Regions from separate parts of the Brevundimonas sp. SGAir0440 genome, predicted to be linked through region 2. Evidence: predicted binding sites of a transcription regulator. Region 2 holds the regulator's gene; each other region holds the start of a gene.

Region 1 (6,470 bases), 1.2 Mb from region 2:
ATGAGGTCAAGGTTCGCGAAGCCCTGATGGAGATGACCGCCGGCATCGGGCCGGATGCCTGCATCGACGCCGTCGGCATGGAGGCGCATGGATTTTCGCCCGACAACATCATCGATGCGGTGAAGCAAGAAACGAAGCTGGGAACGGATCGCCAACATGTCCTGCGCGAGACGATCATGGCGTGTCGCAAGGGAGGACGCGTTTCAATCCCCGGCGTGTATGGCGGGATTGGCGACAAGCTGCCGATCGGCGCCCTCATGCAGAAGGGTCTGACGATCAAGACCGGCCAGACCCATGTGCAGAAATACCTGCCGCAGCTCCTTGAGCTGGTCATGGACGGCAAGATCGACACGACGGATCTGATCAGCCATCGCCTGCCGCTTGAGCAGGCGCCAGAGGCTTACAAGAACTTCCACGACAATCCGAACGAATGGACGAAGGTGGTGCTGAAGCCGCACGGCTGATCGAAGGCCGTCGTTCGAGCCCTACCGCCATGACACGATGGACAGCCAGACATCCGATCGCACCATAGCGAAGTCCGTGATTGTTTCACGAGGCCTGGCAGGAACAGGACGGGTTCAGCGAGCCTTTGGGTAAGCCATGACGCTACACCCGCTGCTCGCCGATCGCTTAGAATCCGGTCTCGGCCTGCCCACCTCATCATCCCGCGACGGAAGAGCATTTTCGTGATCGACGCTGAGCAGGTCGTAACGCTTCTCGGCGACTCGCTCACCGCCGGCTATGGCCTCAGGCCGGCCGAAAGCTTGCCGCGCCAACTGGCGGCGCGATTGGCGAGCGGAACGCCTCCGGTTCGCGTCATCGGCGCGGGCGTGTCCGGCGATACGACAAGGGATGGCTTGCGACGGCTCGATCGGGACGTGCCGGCGCAAACGGATCTTTGCGTCGTCGCCTTGGGCGCCAACGACATGATGCAGTTGGTCCCGGCCGATTACGTCAGGAATAATCTTCTGTCGATCATCGACAAACTCCAACAGCGCAACATCCCCGTTTTGCTGAGCGGCATGCGGGCGCCGCCCTGGTTTGGCGCCTACGCCTGCGCGTTCGACGCGGTCTACCCCGAGGTCGCTCGCGCAGCGAGCGTGCCCCTGATGCCCTTCCTGATGGAGGGTGTAGCGTTGCAGCCGGCCTATGTCTTGCCGGACCGGATCCATCCCAACGCCGCCGGCGTGGGCAAGATGGCCGACACCCTTGCACCCCATGTGCGATCCGCCCTGGCGGCCCTGCGGACGCCGTGACGGGATGCGGCTGGCCACCTTCAACATCAACGGCGTCAATCGTCGCCTGCCCAATCTCCTCGCCTGGCTTGAACAGGCCCAGCCGGACGTGGTCTGCCTTCAGGAGCTGAAGGCGACCGACAGCCAATTTCCGAATGCCGAAATCAAGGCGGCCGGCTACGATGCGGCCTGGGTTGGCGAACAGCGCTGGAACGGCGTCGCAATCCTAAGCCGCATTGGCGAGCCGGTCGTGACCCGACGCCGGCTGCCCGGCAACGCCACTGATCCCCAGGCCCGTTATATAGAGGCGGCAGTCAATGGCGTGTTGATCGGCTGCCTCTATTTGCCCAACGGCAATCCCAGGCCCGGGCCCAAGTTCGACTACAAGCTTGCCTGGGCCGACCGGCTGATCGCCCATGCGGGGACCCTCTACGCCACTGCAGCGCCGGTCGTGCTCGCCGGCGACTACAATGTCGTCCCGACCAACGCCGACATCTACAACACCAGTTCGTGGAAGGCCGACGCCCTGCTTCAGCCCGAGAGCCGCGCGGCCTTCAAGCGCCTGCTGGACCAGGGCTGGACCGACGCCCTGCGCGAGCGTTTCCCGCACGATCCGCCGCCCTGGACCTTCTGGTCCTATTTCCGCGAGGCCTGGTGCCGCGACGCCGGTCTGCGGATCGACCATGTGCTGCTCAACGGTCTCGCGGCCGAACGGCTGACCGACGCCGGCGTCGATCGCGCGGTGCGCGGCGCCGAGGGCGCGAGCGACCACGCGCCGGTCTGGATCGAGCTTGCCTGACCCAGCCGATCCGGACCGCTGGACGTCAGTCGACCCAACAATCGTCAAGCCGTCAGGGTCCGGAAGGTGATGGAATAGCGCAAGGCTGTCATAGGTGTGATAGAATGCTCCCAAGCAGCGCGCGCCTCTCCTGACAGGCGATAGACCGAGCCGCTCGCCAGCGCCGCATTTCGACGCAGAAAGCCCGTCCCCTGGCGACGGCGCAGCCGCATCACGCAGGGCGCAAGTAAGGACACGCCCAGGATTTCCCCATAGACGGGGCGGTCGCGATGCCAGCCGATGCCGGCGCCCGGCGCATATTCATTGACCAGAACCTGCACAAAGGCCGCGCCGTTCAGATCGAGGCGGCCCGCCAAGCGCGCCATTAAGGTCGAGAGAAACGCCGGCCAACCCGCGCCATCACCCCCGCGGTCGAAGGCGGCGATCCGGCGATGACCCAGGTAGCCCAGATGTTCATAGGGTTTGAACGCCAGAGTCTGGAGCGCGGCGACAAGCGCGGCCTGTTCAGGCGCCGACAGGACGCCGGCCCAATAGTCAAAGCCCGCCACCACGGGCGTGCGCGCGGGTGCATCGTCGAACAGGTCGATTTGCGATAGTTCGGTCACGCCAGGACCAGTTGGTTCGCCGCGGCGCCGGTCGTCTCCAGATTGGACAGGCTTACCCCGACCAGGCGCACGCCCCGGCTTGGCGGGTAAAGGGACCGGACCAGCACCCGACTGACCTCGTGCAGGGCTTGGCGGGAGGCCACAGGCTCGGACAGGGACCGGCTTCGCGTCGATTGCTGGAAGTCCGCCCATTTGACCTTGACGGTGACCGTCCGTCCCCGGCTGCCGGTCTTCTCGCACCAGGCCCAGACATCGTCGGCCATGGCCATTACCCCGGCCTCGATCGCGTCCGGATCGGTCAGGTCGGAGGCGAAGGTGGTTTCCGAACCGCTCGACTTGCGGGTCCGGTCGGGATTGACCGGACGATCGTCCTCGCCGCGGGCGATGGCGTAATACCAGGGCCCGGACTTGCCGAAATGATGCTGGAGAAAGGCTCGGGATTGGCGGCGCAGATCCGCGCCGGTGCGGATCCCCAGCCCTTCCAACTTCGCGGCCGTCACCGGCCCCACGCCGTGGAAGCGCCTGACCGGCAAATCCTCGACGAAGGCCTCGCCACGCCCGGGCGCCACGACAAACTGGCCGTTCGGCTTGTTCTGGTCCGACGCCAGCTTGGCCAGAAACTTGTTGTACGAAATGCCCGCCGAAGCCGTCAGGCCGGTCTCCTCGAGGATCCGCCGCCTGATTTCCTCCGCCGTCGCCGAGGCGGTCCCCAGGCCTCGTCTGTCCGCCGTCACATCGAGATAAGCCTCGTCCAGCGACAGGGGCTCGATCAGGTCGGTGTAGTCCGCAAAGATCGCATGGATCTGCGCCGAGACCGCGCGATAGACCTCGAAGCGCGGCGGGGCGAAGACGAGGTCCGGGCATTTGCGCAGGGCGGTTGTGGAGGGCATGGCCGAGCGCACCCCAAACCGCCGCGCCTCATAGCTGGCGGCGGCGACCACGCCGCGCGCCGCCGCGTGCCCCACCGCCACGGGCCGACCGCGCAGGGCGGGATCATCCCTCTGTTCCACGGAGGCGAAGAAAGCGTCCATGTCCACGTGGACGATCTTGCGGGTTGCGACGCCGGACATGCAGCCTGCATATCAAGACGAGAACAAAAAGAAAACATTTGTCCAAGGCGACGCTTGCCATTCGGCTCGCCGGAGTGCTGTCGGGGAGATCGAACAGCCGCTCAATCCCTATGTCTTACGTCGAGCTTCAAGCCACTTCGCACTTCTCCTTCCTGCGCGGCGCCAGCAGTTGCGAGCTGCTGTTCGAACAGGCCCGGCTGTGCGGGCTGGACGCCCTGGCCATCGTCGATCGCAACTCGCTGGCCGGGATCGTGCGCGCCCATGAGGCGGCCAAGGCCTCCGGCGTACGGCTGATCGTTGGCTGCCGGCTTGACCTGATCGATGGGACAGGCGTGCTTGTCTATCCGACCGATCGACCGGCCTATTCCCGACTGACGCGCCTGCTCTCCCTGGGCAAACGCCGCGCCGGCAAGGCGAAATGCCACCTCGACTGGTCGGACCTGAAAGACTGGTCGGAGGGCCTGATCGCCATCCTGGTTCCGGACGAGGCGGACGAGGCCTGCGCCGCCAATCTGCGACGGCTGAAGGCGACCTTTCCCGCAGGCGCCTATCTCGCCCTGACGCTGCGACGACGCCCAGGGGACGCATTGCGACTGCATGACCTGTCGAACCTCGCCGTCCAGGCCGGCGTGCCGACCGTCGTGACCAACGACGTCCTCTTTCATCATCCTGACCAACGCCTGTTGCAGGACGTGGTCACCTGCGTGAGGCACGGCTGCACCATCGACGAACTGGGCTTCCGGCGCGAACGCCATGCGGACCGCTATCTGAAGCCGCCCCACGAAATGCACCGCCTGTTCAAGGCCTATCCCGAGGCCCTGGCCCGCTCGGTCGAGATCGCCGACCGCTGCCGGTTTTCGCTGGATGAGTTGGCGTATCAATATCCGGACGAGGTCTCGACGCCGGGCATGACGCCGCAGCAGACGCTGGAACAGCTGACCTGGGCCGGAGCCGCCGAGCGCTATCCGGAAGGGCTGCCGGATAGGGTGCGCAAGACGCTTCGGCACGAACTCGATCTGATCGGCCAGCTCGGTTACGCCCCCTATTTCCTGACGGTCCATTCGATCGTTCGCTTCGCCCGCAGCCAGGACATTCTGTGCCAAGGACGCGGCTCGGCCGCTAACTCCGCCGTCTGCTATGTCCTGGGCATCACCTCGATCGACCCGGGCCGCAATGATCTGCTGTTCGAACGCTTCGTCAGCCAGGAGCGTCGCGAGCCCCCGGACATCGATGTCGATTTCGAGCACGAGCGGCGCGAGGTCGTCATGCAGTGGATCTTCGAGACCTACGGCCGCAACCATGCGGCCCTCTGCTCCGTCGTCACCCGCTATCGCTCGCGCGGCGCCCTGCGCGATGTCGGCAAGGCGCTGGGGCTCAGCGAGGACCTGATCAAGACCCTGTCGTCCCAGGTCTGGAGCTATTCCAGCGAGGGTGTCGAAGACAAGCATGTCGCGGATCTCAATCTCAATCTGGAGGACCGGCGGCTTCGCCTGGCGCTGGAGCTGTCGCGTCAGCTGATCGGCGCCCCGCGCCACCTCAGCCAGCACCCCGGCGGCTTCGTGCTGACCCACGACCGCCTGGACGACCTGGTCCCGATCGAACCGGCGGCGATGAAGGATCGCCAGGTCATCGAATGGGACAAGGACGACATCGACGTCCTGAAGTTCATGAAGGTCGATGTGCTGGCGCTCGGCATGCTCAGCTGCATGAAGCGCGGCTTCGACCTCTTGGCCGAGCACAAGGGGATTGCGCTCGACCTCGCCACCATTCCGGCGGAGGACCCCAAGACCTATGCGATGATCCGCAAGGCCGACACGCTGGGGGTCTTTCAGATCGAGAGCCGGGCCCAGATGGCCATGCTCCCGCGCATCAAGCCGCGCACCTTCTACGATCTGGTCATCGAGGTCGCCATCGTCCGTCCCGGCCCGATTCAGGGCGACATGGTCCATCCCTATCTACGCCGCAGAGAGGGCAAGGAGGACGTCGTCTATCCCAAGCCCGAGCTCGAAAAGGTGTTGGGCAAGACCTTGGGCGTGCCGCTGTTCCAGGAACAGGCCATGCGGGTCGCGATCGAATGCGCCGGCTTCACCGCTTCGGAGGCCGACCAGCTTCGCCGGGCCATGGCGACGTTCAAGTTCACCGGCGGGGTCAGCCATTTCAAGGACAAGCTGATCAGCGGCATGGTCGAGCGCGGCTATGACGCCGCCTTCGCCGAGAAGACCTTCAGCCAGCTGGAAGGGTTCGGCTCCTACGGCTTTCCGGAAAGCCACGCAGCCTCCTTCGCCCTGATCGCCTACGCCTCCTCCTGGCTTAAATGCCATCACCCGGATGTCTTCTGCGCCGCGCTGCTGAACGCTCAGCCCATGGGCTTCTATGCGCCGGCGCAGATCGTCCGTGACGCCCAGCAGCACGGCGTCGAGATCCGGCCCATCTGCGTCAACGCCAGCCGCTGGGACTGCACCCTGGAGCCAGCAGGCGACGATGGACGCTTCGCCGTCCGCCTGGGTCTTCGCATGGTGCGCGGCCTGGTGAACGGCGACGCTGCCCGCCTCCTTGCGGCACGGACGGACGGCGCCTTCCGCTCTGTCGATGACCTGTGGCGACGCGCCGGCGCCCAGGTCGCCAGCCTTGTCCGCCTGGCGGAGGCGGACGCCTTCCGTCCAGCCCTTTCCCTCGACCGCCGCGACGCGCTTTGGGCCATCAAGGGGCTAAGAGATGAGCCCCTTCCCCTATTCGCCGCCGCCGATGCCCACGACCAGAA
Region 2 (6,470 bases):
GGTCGCGGCGCCTGACCTGGCTGCTCTTGATGCTGGCCTGCGTTTCAGGCGGGCTGGCGGCGGCCAAGGTGCGCACCGAAGCCGTCGCCGCGCCGATCGCGCCCGTCCTCAGCGAACCGACCGTGATCGAAGCCTGGGTCGTCGATGTCGACAGCCCAGGGCAGCGCGGCGCGCGGGTCGTGATCGCGCCGGTCTGGATCCGCGGACTGACGCCCGAACAGACGCCGGTGCGCTTGCGGGCGACGGTGCGAGGCGACCCGCCGCGGCCTGGCGAAGCGATCCGCCTGTTCGGCATTCTGAATCCGCCGCCTGCGCCGGCCAGCCCCGGCGCCTACGACTTCGGGCGCAACGCCTTCTTTCAGGGCATGGGCGGCGTGGCGTTCGCCTTGGGCGACACGCGTACAGCCGATCTGGCCCCGCCGCCGTGGCGGCTTCGACTTGAAATGGCGATCAATGGCGCCCGCTTCGCATTGGCCGAACGGATCGTGGCGCGGCTTGGCGAACGAACCGGCGGGATCGCGGCGGCAATGACCACCAGCCATGAAACCTGGATCAGTCAGGAGGACATGGATGTGATGCGCGATTCCGGCCTGGCGCACATCCTTTCGGTGTCAGGGCTGCATATGGCCATCGTCGGCGGTTTCGTCTTCTTCGCCGTGCGGCTGGGCGTCGCGGCCTGGCCCTGGTTGGCCCTGCGAGTTCACGGCAAGAAGGTCGCGGCCTTGGCGGGCCTGACGGCGGTCGGGGTCTATCTGGTGGTGTCGGGCGCGCCGCCGCCGGCCGAGCGGGCGGCCATCACCGCCTCCATCGCCTTTCTCGCCATCCTGCTGGATCGGCAAGCTGTGACGATGCACGGCCTGGCGGTCGCGGCCTTCATCGTTTTGGCGATACAGCCTGAAGCCATCGTCACGCCGGGCTTTCAGATGTCGTTCGCGGCGACGGCGGCCTTGGTCGCCCTGGTAGAGGCCTGGCCGAAGCGCCCGCGCGAAATATCGGCGCCCTGGCCGATCCTGGCAGTCCAACGGCTGGGCGGTTGGTTGACGGCGGCTGTGGCGGCCAGCGTCGTCGCAGGATTGGCGACGGGACCGTTCGCCATGCAGCATTTCAACCGCACCGCCATGTACGGACTGCTCGCCAATCTCGGCACGTCGCCCGTGGCGGACTTCATCCTGATGCCGGCGCTGGCCTTAGGCGCAGCGTTCGAGCCCTTGGGGCTGGGGGGACCGTTCTTGGCGGTCGCGGGATGGGGCGTGGATCTGATGCTGGCGATCGGCACGTGGACGGCGGGAATGCCCGGCGCGGTCAGAACCGTCGCCAGCGCGCCGAACTATGTCCTGCCGATCGCCTTTCTGGGCGTGCTGTTCGTCTGCCTGTGGCAGGGCCGCCTACGATGGTTGGGACTGCCGTTCGCAGCGGCAGTCTTGATCTGGCCGCGTGCGCCGACGCCGGACCTCTGGATTGGCGATGGCGGGACGAACGCCGCCTTTCATCGTGGTCAGGCGGGGGTCGTCGTGCGGCCTGGCGTGCGCGAATTTGCAGTCGATCTCTGGTCACGAAGACGGGGGCTGACGATGACGGACCGGTCGGAGACGGGCTGGATCTGCGGCCGCTTCTCCTGTCGACCGGACACCGATGAGGCCGGGCCCGTAGCAATCTGGTGGGGGCGAAAGTCGCCGAGCTCCGATCAGATGGAGATGTTATGCCGCGCGGCGCCCGTCGTCAGCGTCCGCGCCGTCGTCAACTCAGTCCCGAGCGCCTGTCAGGATCGCCTTGTTCTGGACGGCGTGGACTTTGCGCGAGGCGGGGCGGTGGAGTTGTGGCGCGTCAGTTCGGGCGAGCCGAACCGATGGCGCGCGGTGTGGACGGCCGATGTTCGCGGCGACCGCCCCTGGACGCGTCAGTCCGATCCGGAGGTCAGTGATACCGGCGCATGAGGCCGACCAGCTTGCCCTGAACGGCGACCTGATCGGAGCCGTAGATCTTGGTTTCGTAGTTGCGGTTGGCGGGTTCCAGGGCGATCGAGGCCCCCTTCTTGCGAAGGCGTTTCAGCGTCGCCTGCTCGCCCTCGACCAGAGCCACGACGATCTCGCCGGAGGCGGCGTTGTCGGTCGATTTGATCACCACCATGTCGCCGTTCAGGATACCGGCTTCGATCATGGAGTCGCCTTCGATCTCCAGCAGGTAGTGCTCGCCAGAACCCAGCATCGATTCCGGAACCGGATAGCGGGCGGTTTCATGCTCGATCGCGTCGATCGGCGTGCCGGCGGCGATCTTGCCCATCAGCGGCAGTTCGCGGGTGTCGTTCGCCGCCATCGGGGCCGCAGGTCTGACACCGCCGCCGCCCTCGATGACGTCGGGCTTGAACCCGGCGCGACCGCGCGGCGCGCCGGCCGTCGCCTGTTCGGGCAGTTTCGTGACTTCCAACGCGCGGGCGCGATGAGCGAGACGGCGGATGAAGCCGCGTTCCTCCAGCGCGGTAATCAGCCGGTGAATGCCGGACTTGGAGGCCAGATCGAGCGCCTCCTTCATCTCGTCGAACGAAGGGGAGACGCCGGTCTCCTGGATGCGTTCGTGGATGAACATCAGCAATTCGTGCTGTTTGCGCGTGAGCATCGCCAGGCCCTCATGCGCCCGCCGACGAATCGGAACGGGCCGTGAACATTTGTCGATGTTCTGTAAGTGTTCCTTGCTAATGTCAACTTAACGGCGAGGCTTGCCGCCGCATCTCGGCTCAGACGGACAGCAGCTGACGGGTCGCCGCCTCGACATCAGCCTGACGCATCAGGCTCTCGCCGACCAGAATCGCCTGGGCATGGGCAGCCGAGACGCGCGCCACGTCGTCGGGCGTGAAGATGCCGCTCTCTGCGACCAGCAGAGCGCGCACGGGGCTGAGCATGGACAGCCGCTCCGTGGTTTCCAGATCGACCTCGAACGTGCGCAGCGAGCGATTATTGACCCCCACCAGATCGCCGCCGAGCGCACAGGCGCGCGCCATTTCTTCCTCGTCGTGGGTCTCGATGAGCGCGTCCATGCCAAAGCGTTCGGCTTCCGACAGCAGTTCAGCGGCCAGGCTGTCATCAATCATGGCGAGGATGATCAGGACGCAGTCGGCGCCAAGGGCGCGGCTTTCGGCGACCTGCCAGGGATCGACCAGGAAGTCCTTGCGCAGGCAGGGCAGGGCGACGGCCTCGCGGGCCTGGCTTAGATAGGCGTCGTCGCCCTGGAAGCTGGGGCCATCGGTCAGCACCGACAGACAGGCCGCGCCGCCGGCCTCATAGGCGCGGGCCAGAGCCGGCGGATCGAAATCGGGCCGGATCAGGCCCTTTGACGGGCTGGCCTTTTTGATCTCGGCGATCAGGGCGGGACGCCCGGTTTCCTCGCCTACACGTTCCAAGGCGGCGCGAAAGCCGCGTGGAGCGGATGCGGCGCGGGCCAAGGCTTCGATCGCGTCCTGTGAAGTCGCTGCCTTGCGGGCGGCGACGTCCTCGCGCTTGTAGGCGGCGATGCGGTCCAGAACGTCGGTCATGCGGGCTCTTCGATTTCCAGCGGCGTGGAGGTGATGCGGGCCAGGCGATCCAGCGCCACGGCGGCTCGACCGTCATCGATCGCGGCAGCTGCGAGCGCGGCACCCTCGGCCAGATCGGCCGCGCGATCCGACACCACGAGGGCGGCGGCGGCGTTCAGCAGTACAATGTCGCGGTAAGGGCCAGCCGCGCCGGCTAGAAGCGCGCGCAGGGCGACGGCGTTCTCCTCGGCGTCGCCGCCGCGAATGTCGGTGATAGAGGCGCGCGGCAGACCGGCGTCCTCGGGCGTGACCTGGAAGCGGCGAACCGCGCCGTCCTTCCATTCGGCGACTTCTGTAGGGCCGGAAGTCGCCAGTTCGTCCAAGCCCTGGCCGTGAACGGTCCAGGCCCGGGTGGCGCCCAGCCGGCCCAGCACCTCGGCCAGCGGCTCCAGCAGGCGCGGATCATAGACGCCCATGACCTGTCGTCTTGCAGACGCCGGGTTCGAAAGCGGTCCCAACAGGTTGAAGACAGTGCGAAAACCGATCTCGGCCCGCACCGGCCCGACATGACGCATCGCCCCGTGATAGGCTGGCGCAAACAGGAAGCAGATCCCGGCTTCGTCCAGCGCCTTCTTCTGCTGCGCTTGCGACGCCATCAGGTTCACGCCCAAGATCGACAAGACGTCGGAAGAGCCTGATTTCGATGACATTGCGCGGTTGCCATGCTTGGCGACTTTCAGACCGGCGCCGGCCAGAACCAGGGCCGCGGCGGTCGAGATATTGTAGGTGTGCTGACCGTCGCCCCCGGTGCCGCACGTGTCGATCACCTCATAGGGGTGATCCAGCGTCAGGGCGGCCTCGCGCATGGCGCCCGCGAAGGCGGCGATCTCGTCCACGGTCTCGCCGCGCATCCGCATGGCGGTGACGGCGGCGGCGACCTGCGAGGGGGTCGGCTCGCCGCGCAGGCAGGCGGCGAAGAAGTCGTGCGCCTGTTGCGACGTCAGCGGATGGCCCTCGACCAGCCGGGCGAGGATCGGCTTGAATCCGTCGCCCACGGTCAGGCGGCCGCGAGGCGCTTTACGCCGGCGATCTCGAGGAAGTTGGCCAGCATGTCGTGACCGTGTTCGGTGGCGATGGATTCGGGGTGGAACTGCACACCGTGGATCGGGCGGGTGCGATGTTGCAAACCCATGATCTCGCCGTCGGCGGTCCAGGCGGTGACCTCCAGGTCGTCCGGCAGGGTTTCGCGCTTGACCGCCAGCGAGTGATAGCGTGTGGCGGTGAAGGGCGAGGGCAGGCCGGCGAAGACGCTCTGACCCTCATGCAGGATCGGCGAGGTCTTGCCGTGCATCAGGGTCTTGGCGCGAATGACGTCGCCTCCGAAGGCCTGGCCGATGGCCTGATGACCCAGGCACACGCCCAGAATCGGCATCGATTCTGGCGCGGTCGTGATCAACGGCAGGCAGATGCCGGCTTGATCGGGCGCGCACGGGCCGGGCGACAGCAGAACGGCGGCGGGGTTCAGCGCCCACGCCTCGTCCACCGACAGGTCGTCGTTGCGCACCACATGCGTCGGCGCGCCCAACTCCGCGAGGTAGTGGACGAGATTGTAGGTGAAGCTGTCGTAGTTATCGACGACGAGGATCATGGCTTGGCTTCTAGGCGTGACGCGCGTCCGCGCCAAGCGGGCGCGGCCTTAAAGCGCATATTAACTCGACGGGACTAGGACTGGGCGGGTGAAACTCGCCGCTGAAAAAGACATCGCCGCCAAGATCGCCGCCGCCAAGGCGAAGCTGGTCGTGGTCGAAACCAGGCCCAACCCCGTCGCCGCACTTGGCGCAGCTGCGCTCGCAGCGACTGCGGCGGTTCTAATGGCGGGCGTCGTCATCATCGGACCCGGCGTGCAGTTCAACGACCCGGCGATGACGATTTCGCGCTAGCGATTGCCGGTCCGAAAGCGCCAGGCGTCTTCCGCCGCCCGCATCGGCGCCCGCGCCTTGTGCTGGGTCTCGGCATATTCGGCCGCAGGATCGCTGTCGGCGACGACGCCGGCCCCGGCCTGAACGAAGATTCGGTCGTCTGCGAACAGGGCGGTGCGCAGAGTGATGCAGATGTCCGCTTCGCCGCCGGCCGAAATATAGCCGACGCCGCCGCCGTAACCGACGCCGCGCTTTTCGCTTTCCAGTTCGTCGATGATCTCCATCGCGCGGACCTTGGGCGCGCCCGACAGGGTCCCGGCGGGCAGGGCGGCCAGCAGCGTGTCGACCGCATCCAGCCTGGGGTCAGCCTTGCCCCGCACGTTGGAGACGATGTGCATGACCTGACTGTAGCGTTCGACGACGAAGCTCTCGGTGACCTCGACCGTGCCGGGCGCCGCGACGCGGCCCACATCGTTGCGGCCGAGGTCCAGCAGCATCAGATGCTCCGCCAGCTCCTTCGGATCAGCCAGCAGTTCGACTTCCAGCGCCTTGTCCGCTTCTGGCGTCGCGCCGCGCATGCGGGTGCCGGCCAGCGGCCGGATCGTGACCTCGCCGTCCTTCAGCCGAACCAGGATCTCGGGGCTGGAGCCGGCGAGCTGGAAACCTTCGAAGTTCAGATAGAACAGATAGGGCGACGGATTCTGGCGACGCAGCGAGCGATAGAAGGCGAAGGGATCGTCGGTCCAAGGCGCCGAAAAGCGGTGGCTGAGCACGACCTGGAAAATGTCGCCGGCGCCGATGTAGTCCTTGGCTCTGGCGACCATCTCGCCGAAGGCCGGCTCGTCAACCGGGGAAGTGAAGACGGGAGGCGGCGTTTGCTGCGGAGCGGCGCGGACGGGCAGGGGGGCGCGCAGGGCCGTCTCGAACGCGTCCAGCCGCGCCGTCGCGGCGTCGAACGCCTCTTGCGCGGCAATGCCGGCGTCGGGATAGGCGGCCGACACCAGAACAATCTCGTGGCGGACCGAGTCGAAGATGGCCACAAGCGA
Region 3 (6,470 bases), 1.2 Mb from region 2:
GCCTGCTATGATGGCGACTCCACATTCGTCGGCCTGCGTGTCAGGGTTCGGCCGGGAGGACCGACTGATGGCGACACGCAAGACCCTCATCAGATCGCGCGCCGGCGTTCGCCTGCAACGCATCGAGCATCTGGCCCGGCAGCAGGTGGTCCAGTCGTCCTGGCGGCTTTCGACCCTGCGCCAAAACCCGCCACGCTCATTTGCCGATGAGATGGAAGCGGAGGACGCCTTCGACATGGAGGTCATCGCTTCGCTGACCGATCCCATCATCATGGACATGCAGCGTCGCGGACTGATCGACTGACATGGCGGCCAAGCTGAAGGTCTTCACCTGGTCCGACGGCTTCCATGCCTTCACCGTCGCCACAAGCTCGCGACCCAAGGCTTTGGAAGCCTGGGGCTCAAAGCAAGATCTGTTCGCAACCGGCCTGGCGAGCCAGCTTTCCGGCGGACCGGATTACGAGGCCGCCCTAGCCTCTCCTGGCGAGGTCATCGAGCGCGGGCTTGCGATCGATGTCGGCAAGATCGGCAAGGCGAAACCCGCGAAACCTCGGGGACCATCCAAGGCGAAGGCCGCCAAAATCGAAAAGCTGCAGGCGGCGCTAGCCGATCTGGATCAACGCCATCAGGCGGTAAGGGCTGATTTCGAAGAACAACAGGCCACGCTGAATCAGGCGCGTCAGGAGGCGGAGACGACCTATGAGGCGGAGCGCAAATCCCTGGCTGCGGCTCTGAAAAAGGCCAGAGCCTGATGTGCAACCTGTACCGCCAACGCTCCGGCCCCCAAGCCATATTGGATGCGGCGAACGCCATGCGGTCGACTGTCGGCAACCTCGCGCCAAGCGACCTCTATCCCGACTATCCCGCGCCGATCGTGCGCTGGGAGGGCGCAGAGCGCATTCTGGCTTCGGCGCGCTGGGGCATGCCGTCATCCCAGAAGATGATCTTCGACAATGCCACAAAGCGCGCCGACAAGTTGCGCGCAAAAGGCGGCGAAGTCGACTTCCAGAAGATCCTCGAGTTCGAACCCGACAGCGGCACGACCAACGTCCGCAACACCAGCTCCGGCCATTGGCGCCCATATCTGTCGCCGGCATCTCGATGCCTGGTGCCTTTCACCGCCTTCAGCGAACCGGGCCGGGACGCGGCCGGAAAATACCGGCCCGTCTGGTTCAAGCTCGCGGGAGACGAACCCGAGCCGCTCGCCTTCTTCGCCGGCATCCACCTCCAGGCCCACACGAGCGTCCGCAAGATCAAGACCGGCATGGAGACGATCGACGTCTTCGCCTTTCTGACGACCGAACCTAACGCCGAGGTCGGCGCGGTTCACCCCAAGGCCATGCCGGTGATCCTGACGCAGTCCGACGAGATCGAGGCCTGGATGACGGCGCCGTGGGAGACGGCCAAGGCGCTGCAGCGCCCGCTGCCCGACGGCGCTTTGTCAGTTATCGACGCCTAGGCCACGTAAAGCGGCCGATATTTGATTAAAGACGATCCGGTCCCGCCCTGGCGATCGACACAAGTTCTGCGGTCAACGGATCAGGCGAAAGGCCCCAACGTGCGAGCGCCGCATCGAACACACTCGGATCGGGCGCCACGGCGGCAAACAGGGTCATCGACGAGCGGAATTTGAGGTCATCGGGCGATCCGAACAGCTGATGCACCGAAACCGCCGGCGCTGTGGTCGCGCTCTGGGCAGCGCGGATGAGACGCGCCCCTAGAACGGGATGCAGCAGATAGGCTTGCGCCTCCGCGAGCGATCCGATCCCATACAAGGCAGCCGTCGAAGACAGTCCCAACGACCGCGCCTGGGGGAAGACGAACCACATCCAGTGGCTTGTCTTGCGACCCGCCGCGAGCTCGGCCATCGCCGTTTCGAACACGGGGTCTTGAGCTAGGACGAAACGGTCGAGTGCTGTGGTCATTCGCCTGTCTCGCCCAGACCGGCGAACCAGTCCGCATAGGGGGTGTTTCGCGCCATGTGTCGATTGAGATCCGGCGAGCCGTCGGTCCACCACACCGGGCCCCGCTCTCCCAATCCGACCTTGGCCTTGTCAACGTTTCGCCGCGCTGCGGCCAGGGCGTCCGTATCCTCAGCCGCCAGGGCCGTCCGCACCGCCCGGCGCGCCGACATCAGATCACGCACCCGTTCGTCCCTTTTCTCAACCGACAAGGCTGGATTGGAGCACCGCCACAGCCGGCCTCGCACCACGAAATAACGGCCGTCCGGAGTCGTGGGGTATCGGAAGGGCTGCATCATCGTCGGGCTAACGCGCAGCGGGCCGGGATGGCGCCGCCCACAGGGCGATCCACAACGCCGTTGCGATCCGGCTTGACTCTCGCTCGCTCGAATAAGAACAAATGCGGAACATTCAGACCGCGATCGGTTTCAGGAGATCATGTCCGCCGCCTCCCCATCCTTCCAGGCGCTCCGCGCGGAGATCGCCCGCATCGAGGCGGGGCGACGTTCGCCAAGCGGCGTGCTGCCGTTCGGCCTGGCTGCGCTTGATGGGCGGCTGCCCGCCGGCGGCCTGGCGCTCGGGGCGCTACATGAGGTGGCCGGCGGCGGCGACGGGGCCATCGACGGCGCGGTCGCCGCATTGTTTGCGGCCGGTGTCGCAGCGCGCACCCAGGGACCGGTGCTCTGGTGCGTAACACGCCCGGACCTGTTCGCGCCGGCGCTGGAGCAGGCGGGACTGTCCTCGAACCGGGTCATTTATGTGGAGGCCGGTGACGAGGCCGGATTGCTGGCCGCCTTCGAGGACGGCCTGCGTCACGGCGGGTTCGGCGCGGTCGTCGGCGAAGTGGCCCGCCTGTCCATGACGGCGTCCCGGCGGCTGCAGTTGGTCGCCGAGGACACCGGCTCTCTTGGTCTGGCCGTGCGACGATGGCGTCGTCAGGCCGAGGCGGCGGACTTCGGCCAGCCGACCGCCGCCGCCACCCGCTGGCGGGTCACCGCCCTGCCCTCCGCCCCCCTGCCCGTGCCCGGCGTCGGCCGCCCGCGCTGGTTTGTCGAACTGATCCGCTGCCGCGCCGGAGCCTGCGCGGATTTCGAACTGGAAGCCTGCGATGAGACGGGTCGTCTCGCTCTACCTCCCCACCTGGCCGACCGATCGGCTGCGACGCCGGCTTGGACCCGACGCGCCGTCGCCTGATACGCCGATGGTCCTGATCGGGCGCCAAGGCCGCAAACGCGTGGTGCTGGCCGCCGACCCCGCCGCCCGCGCCTATCGTCTGCATCCCGGCATGGCCGCGACCCAGGCCCGGGCTTTGGTCGCAGATCTCGTCGTTCATCCCTTCGACCCCGCAGGGGATGCGGCCGCTCTGGACGAGCTCGCCCTCTGGGCGCTGCGCCGCTATGCGCCGATCGTCGCCGCCGACCCGCCGGACGGCCTGGTGCTCGATGTCACCGGGGCCGGTCACCGCTACGGCGGCGATGAGGGCCTGCTCGAGGATCTGATCGCCCAGACCGCCGCTGTCGGCCTGGGCGCCCACGCCGCCCTCGCCGACACCTGGGGCGCCGCCCATGCTTTGGCCCGCAACCTCGCCGAACCAACGATCGTCGTCGCGCGCGGAGGGCCTGCCATCCGTCGCCTGCCTTTGCGCGCCTTGCGCCTGCCCTCTGACATGGTCGATGGCCTGGGACGTCTGGGGATCGACACCATAGGCGAACTGGAGGCCAAGCCTCGCGCGCCTCTGGCCCTGCGCTTCGGGCCGGAACTGATCCGTCGACTGGATCAGGCCTACGGTCGCGCCCAGGAGCCGATCACCCCGATCGACGCTCCGGAACTGATCCAGGTCCGGCGGGTCTTCGCCGAGCCGATCGGCGCGCCCGAGACCCTGGCACGCTACACGCTGAAACTGGTCGAAGCCCTGAGCGAGGCGCTCGAAGCTCAAGGGCTTGGCGCGTCGCGACTCGACCTGCGGTTTGAACGGATCGACAACCGGACCGAGGCCATCCGCGTCGGCCTAGCGCGCCCCGTCCGCGATGTCGCGCGGCTCACACGCCTGCTCTGCGACAAGATCGAAAGCATCGATCCTGGCCTCGGCGTGGAGGCCATGGTCCTGGCGGCGCCGGTCGTCCTGACGCTGGACTGCTCGCCCGCCGCTGGCGATCTAAGCGGCCCGGCGACGCCGGACATCGGCGATCTCGTCGATCTGCTGGCCAATCGCCTGGGCCCGCAGAACCTGTATCGGATGGCCCCGGCGCAGAGCGACGTGCCCGAACGCTCGATCCGCAAACTGCCGCCGACCGCGCCGCCGGTGCCGGAAACCTGGACGCGTCGCTGGCCGCGCCCTTCGCGTTTGCTCGCCCGTCCTGAAGCCATCGAGGCTGTCGCGCTCCTGCCCGATCAGCCGCCGGTCGCCTTCAGCTGGCGCGGCGTTCGTCATCGCGTCAGGCGCGCTGATGGTCCTGAGCGGATCTTCGGCGAATGGTGGCGGCGTGACGGCGAACGCGATGCGGTGCGCGACTATTTTCAGCTGGAGGACGAAGCTGGCGCGCGCTTCTGGGTCTTTCGACGCGGCGATGGCGAACAGTCTCAGACCGGCGATCTCAGCTGGTGGCTCCACGGGCTCTTCGGCTGACACCTTTCGACCGGGGTCAATGTCAATCTCGAGTGGTCCGCGCTGTCTCGGAATTGCTGACCGTCGGCCTTGGCTGCCGCTTGTTGATCGGACAACTAGCATGTCTGCATGGCCCTCCCCAGCAATACCGGTTGTACCGGGCCACGTCTGACAGGCACGGGCAAGGCGAGGGATACGCGGTAGCCGGTAGATGCAACCTAATGCCCGTCAGGATCGCCATCGCGAAACCGCCACTTCATGATCAGGACGCAGGCCGCCATGACCAGGGCAAAACTGTTCGACACAGCCACCGGCCAGGCTCGGGTCATGACGCCATAGACCACCCAGAGGATGAAACAGGTGACGGTGAGCGAATAGGTCTTGAGGCTGACCGAAGACGCGTCGCGCTCTTTCCAGATCTTGAGGGCTTGGGGCGCAAAGCTCGTGATCGAGCAGACCGCCGCCGCTGTACCCACAATGTTGGCTGTCAGGTCGCTCATGGAGGGGCAACGGCGCCCCTTGGGTCACCGTTCCTGTGTGCGAAAACGCACCTCTACAGTGGCGAAGCCGCGCGGGGATAGGACGTTTCCAATCCCGATTTCTGCCCCCGTCGCGGCGCCGGCCTGTCCTCTCAACGACGACGCCTCAGCTCTCGCAAAAAAGAAGGACCGGGTTGCTGAACCGTTGACCCGTCTTGGGGTTGACCCTCGGCAGGGAGCGCTGACCGCCATGACCATCGTCAATCCATTGGGCGTCGCCCCGATGCCTTCGTTTACCAATGCGGCCGCCCTTGCCGGCATCGCGCTGTTCGATCCGGACGGGCACAATCCCGGCAATCTGCACGATCAGGCGTCCAGAGAAATGCTGGTGTCTCGCCTGGCGCGCCTTCTGCGGCTCCCGGTCATTGATGTGGTTGAAGACGCGGAAGACGTCGGACCTGATGTCTTGCTGGTGCCTCGCGACACCTTGATCGGCGAAGACATGACCTCGCGCACGGTCTTCACCGCAGGCAATCTGTTGGGCGGCCGCGTCCCCCACCGCTTCATCGCCACCAAGGCGATCACCCACGGCCTGATCGATCGGTCCGCGACCTGCCCGACCGGCTGGTCCAACACCATGGCCGAACGTCTGGGCGATGCGGCTCTGGAAGGCTACACCGCCTTCTCCATCGCCGATGCGATCGAAGCCGGTCGACGCCTCCTCGAGACGGGACCTGTCCGCGTCAAGGACGTCCTGGCCAAGGCAGGGCTGGGCCAGACAGTCGTCGAGACGACTGAGGCGCTCGCCGCCGTCATCGCCGAGCAGGATGAGGCGCAAATCGCCGCCTTTGGCGTCGTCCTTGAGGAAAACCTGCTCGGCGTCGAAACCTACAGCGTCGGAACCCTGTCGGTCGGCGGACTGCGCATCAGCTATGTCGGCGATCAGCGGGAAACGACGGACCACAGGGGACGCGAGGTGTACGGCGGATCCCGTTTGAGGTGCGTCAGGGGCGATCTCGATCGATTGACTCACCTCGGACTGCCCCCCGAGGCGGTGGAAGCGGTGCGTTGCGCCGCCGTGTTCGACGACGCCGCCCAGCGCGCCTATCCGGACTTGGTTCTGACCCGCCGGAACTACGATGTCCTCGCCGGCAAGGATGCGCGAGGGCGAAGGCGAGTAGGCGTGCTGGAGCAGTCCTGGCGGGTCGGCGGGGCGACGGGCGCCGAGATCGCCGCCCTCGAGGCGTTTGCCGCCTCGCCGGCGCTGACTTCCGTCGAAACCGCCACGGTCGAAGTGTACGGCCTCGCCGATGTCGGGCCGGAAGATGTCGTCTATTTTCGGGGTGAGGACCCCAAGGTCGGGCCGATGACGAAATATGTGACGAGGACAGCGTGATTGAACCTGACGACGTCGAGGAAGGGCGG

What was found. The regulator LexA, encoded in region 2, represses DNA repair genes until DNA is damaged. The targets are predictions, from matches to a motif close to ATGTTCNCNANNTGTTCT.
Region 1: a site for LexA is predicted at 3,730-3,747, ahead of dinB (DNA polymerase IV). Genes of this name have one in related genera too.
Region 3: a site for LexA is predicted at 2,355-2,372, ahead of E7T10_RS15215 (ImuA family protein). Genes of this name have one in related genera too.

The regions. Positions count from the first base shown of each region.
Region 1 covers NZ_CP039435.1:3,101,291-3,107,760, forward strand. The annotation lists gene E7T10_RS15340 (zinc-dependent alcohol dehydrogenase) at 1-464, shown strand, start outside; gene E7T10_RS15345 (arylesterase) at 687-1,256, shown strand; gene E7T10_RS15350 (exodeoxyribonuclease III) at 1,261-2,034, shown strand; gene E7T10_RS15355 (alpha-ketoglutarate-dependent dioxygenase AlkB) at 2,079-2,639, opposite strand; gene dinB (DNA polymerase IV) at 2,636-3,709, opposite strand; gene E7T10_RS15365 (error-prone DNA polymerase) at 3,820-6,470, shown strand, end outside.
Region 2 covers NZ_CP039435.1:1,899,503-1,905,972, forward strand. The annotation lists gene E7T10_RS09330 (ComEC/Rec2 family competence protein) at 1-1,934, shown strand, start outside; gene lexA (transcriptional repressor LexA) at 1,915-2,613, opposite strand; gene trpC (indole-3-glycerol phosphate synthase TrpC) at 2,732-3,526, opposite strand; gene trpD (anthranilate phosphoribosyltransferase) at 3,523-4,560, opposite strand; gene E7T10_RS09350 (aminodeoxychorismate/anthranilate synthase component II) at 4,563-5,153, opposite strand; gene E7T10_RS09355 (hypothetical protein) at 5,242-5,445, shown strand; gene trpE (anthranilate synthase component I) at 5,442-6,470, opposite strand, start outside.
Region 3 covers NZ_CP039435.1:3,079,674-3,086,143, forward strand. The annotation lists gene E7T10_RS15190 (hypothetical protein) at 68-304, shown strand; gene E7T10_RS15195 (hypothetical protein) at 306-752, shown strand; gene E7T10_RS15200 (SOS response-associated peptidase) at 752-1,459, shown strand; gene E7T10_RS15205 (DUF1810 family protein) at 1,485-1,868, opposite strand; gene E7T10_RS15210 (hypothetical protein) at 1,922-2,146, opposite strand; gene E7T10_RS15215 (ImuA family protein) at 2,400-3,155, shown strand; gene E7T10_RS15220 (DNA polymerase Y family protein) at 3,163-4,587, shown strand; gene E7T10_RS15225 (SemiSWEET family sugar transporter) at 4,785-5,066, opposite strand; gene E7T10_RS15230 (DUF3182 family protein) at 5,296-6,441, shown strand; gene E7T10_RS15235 (S9 family peptidase) at 6,438-6,470, shown strand, end outside.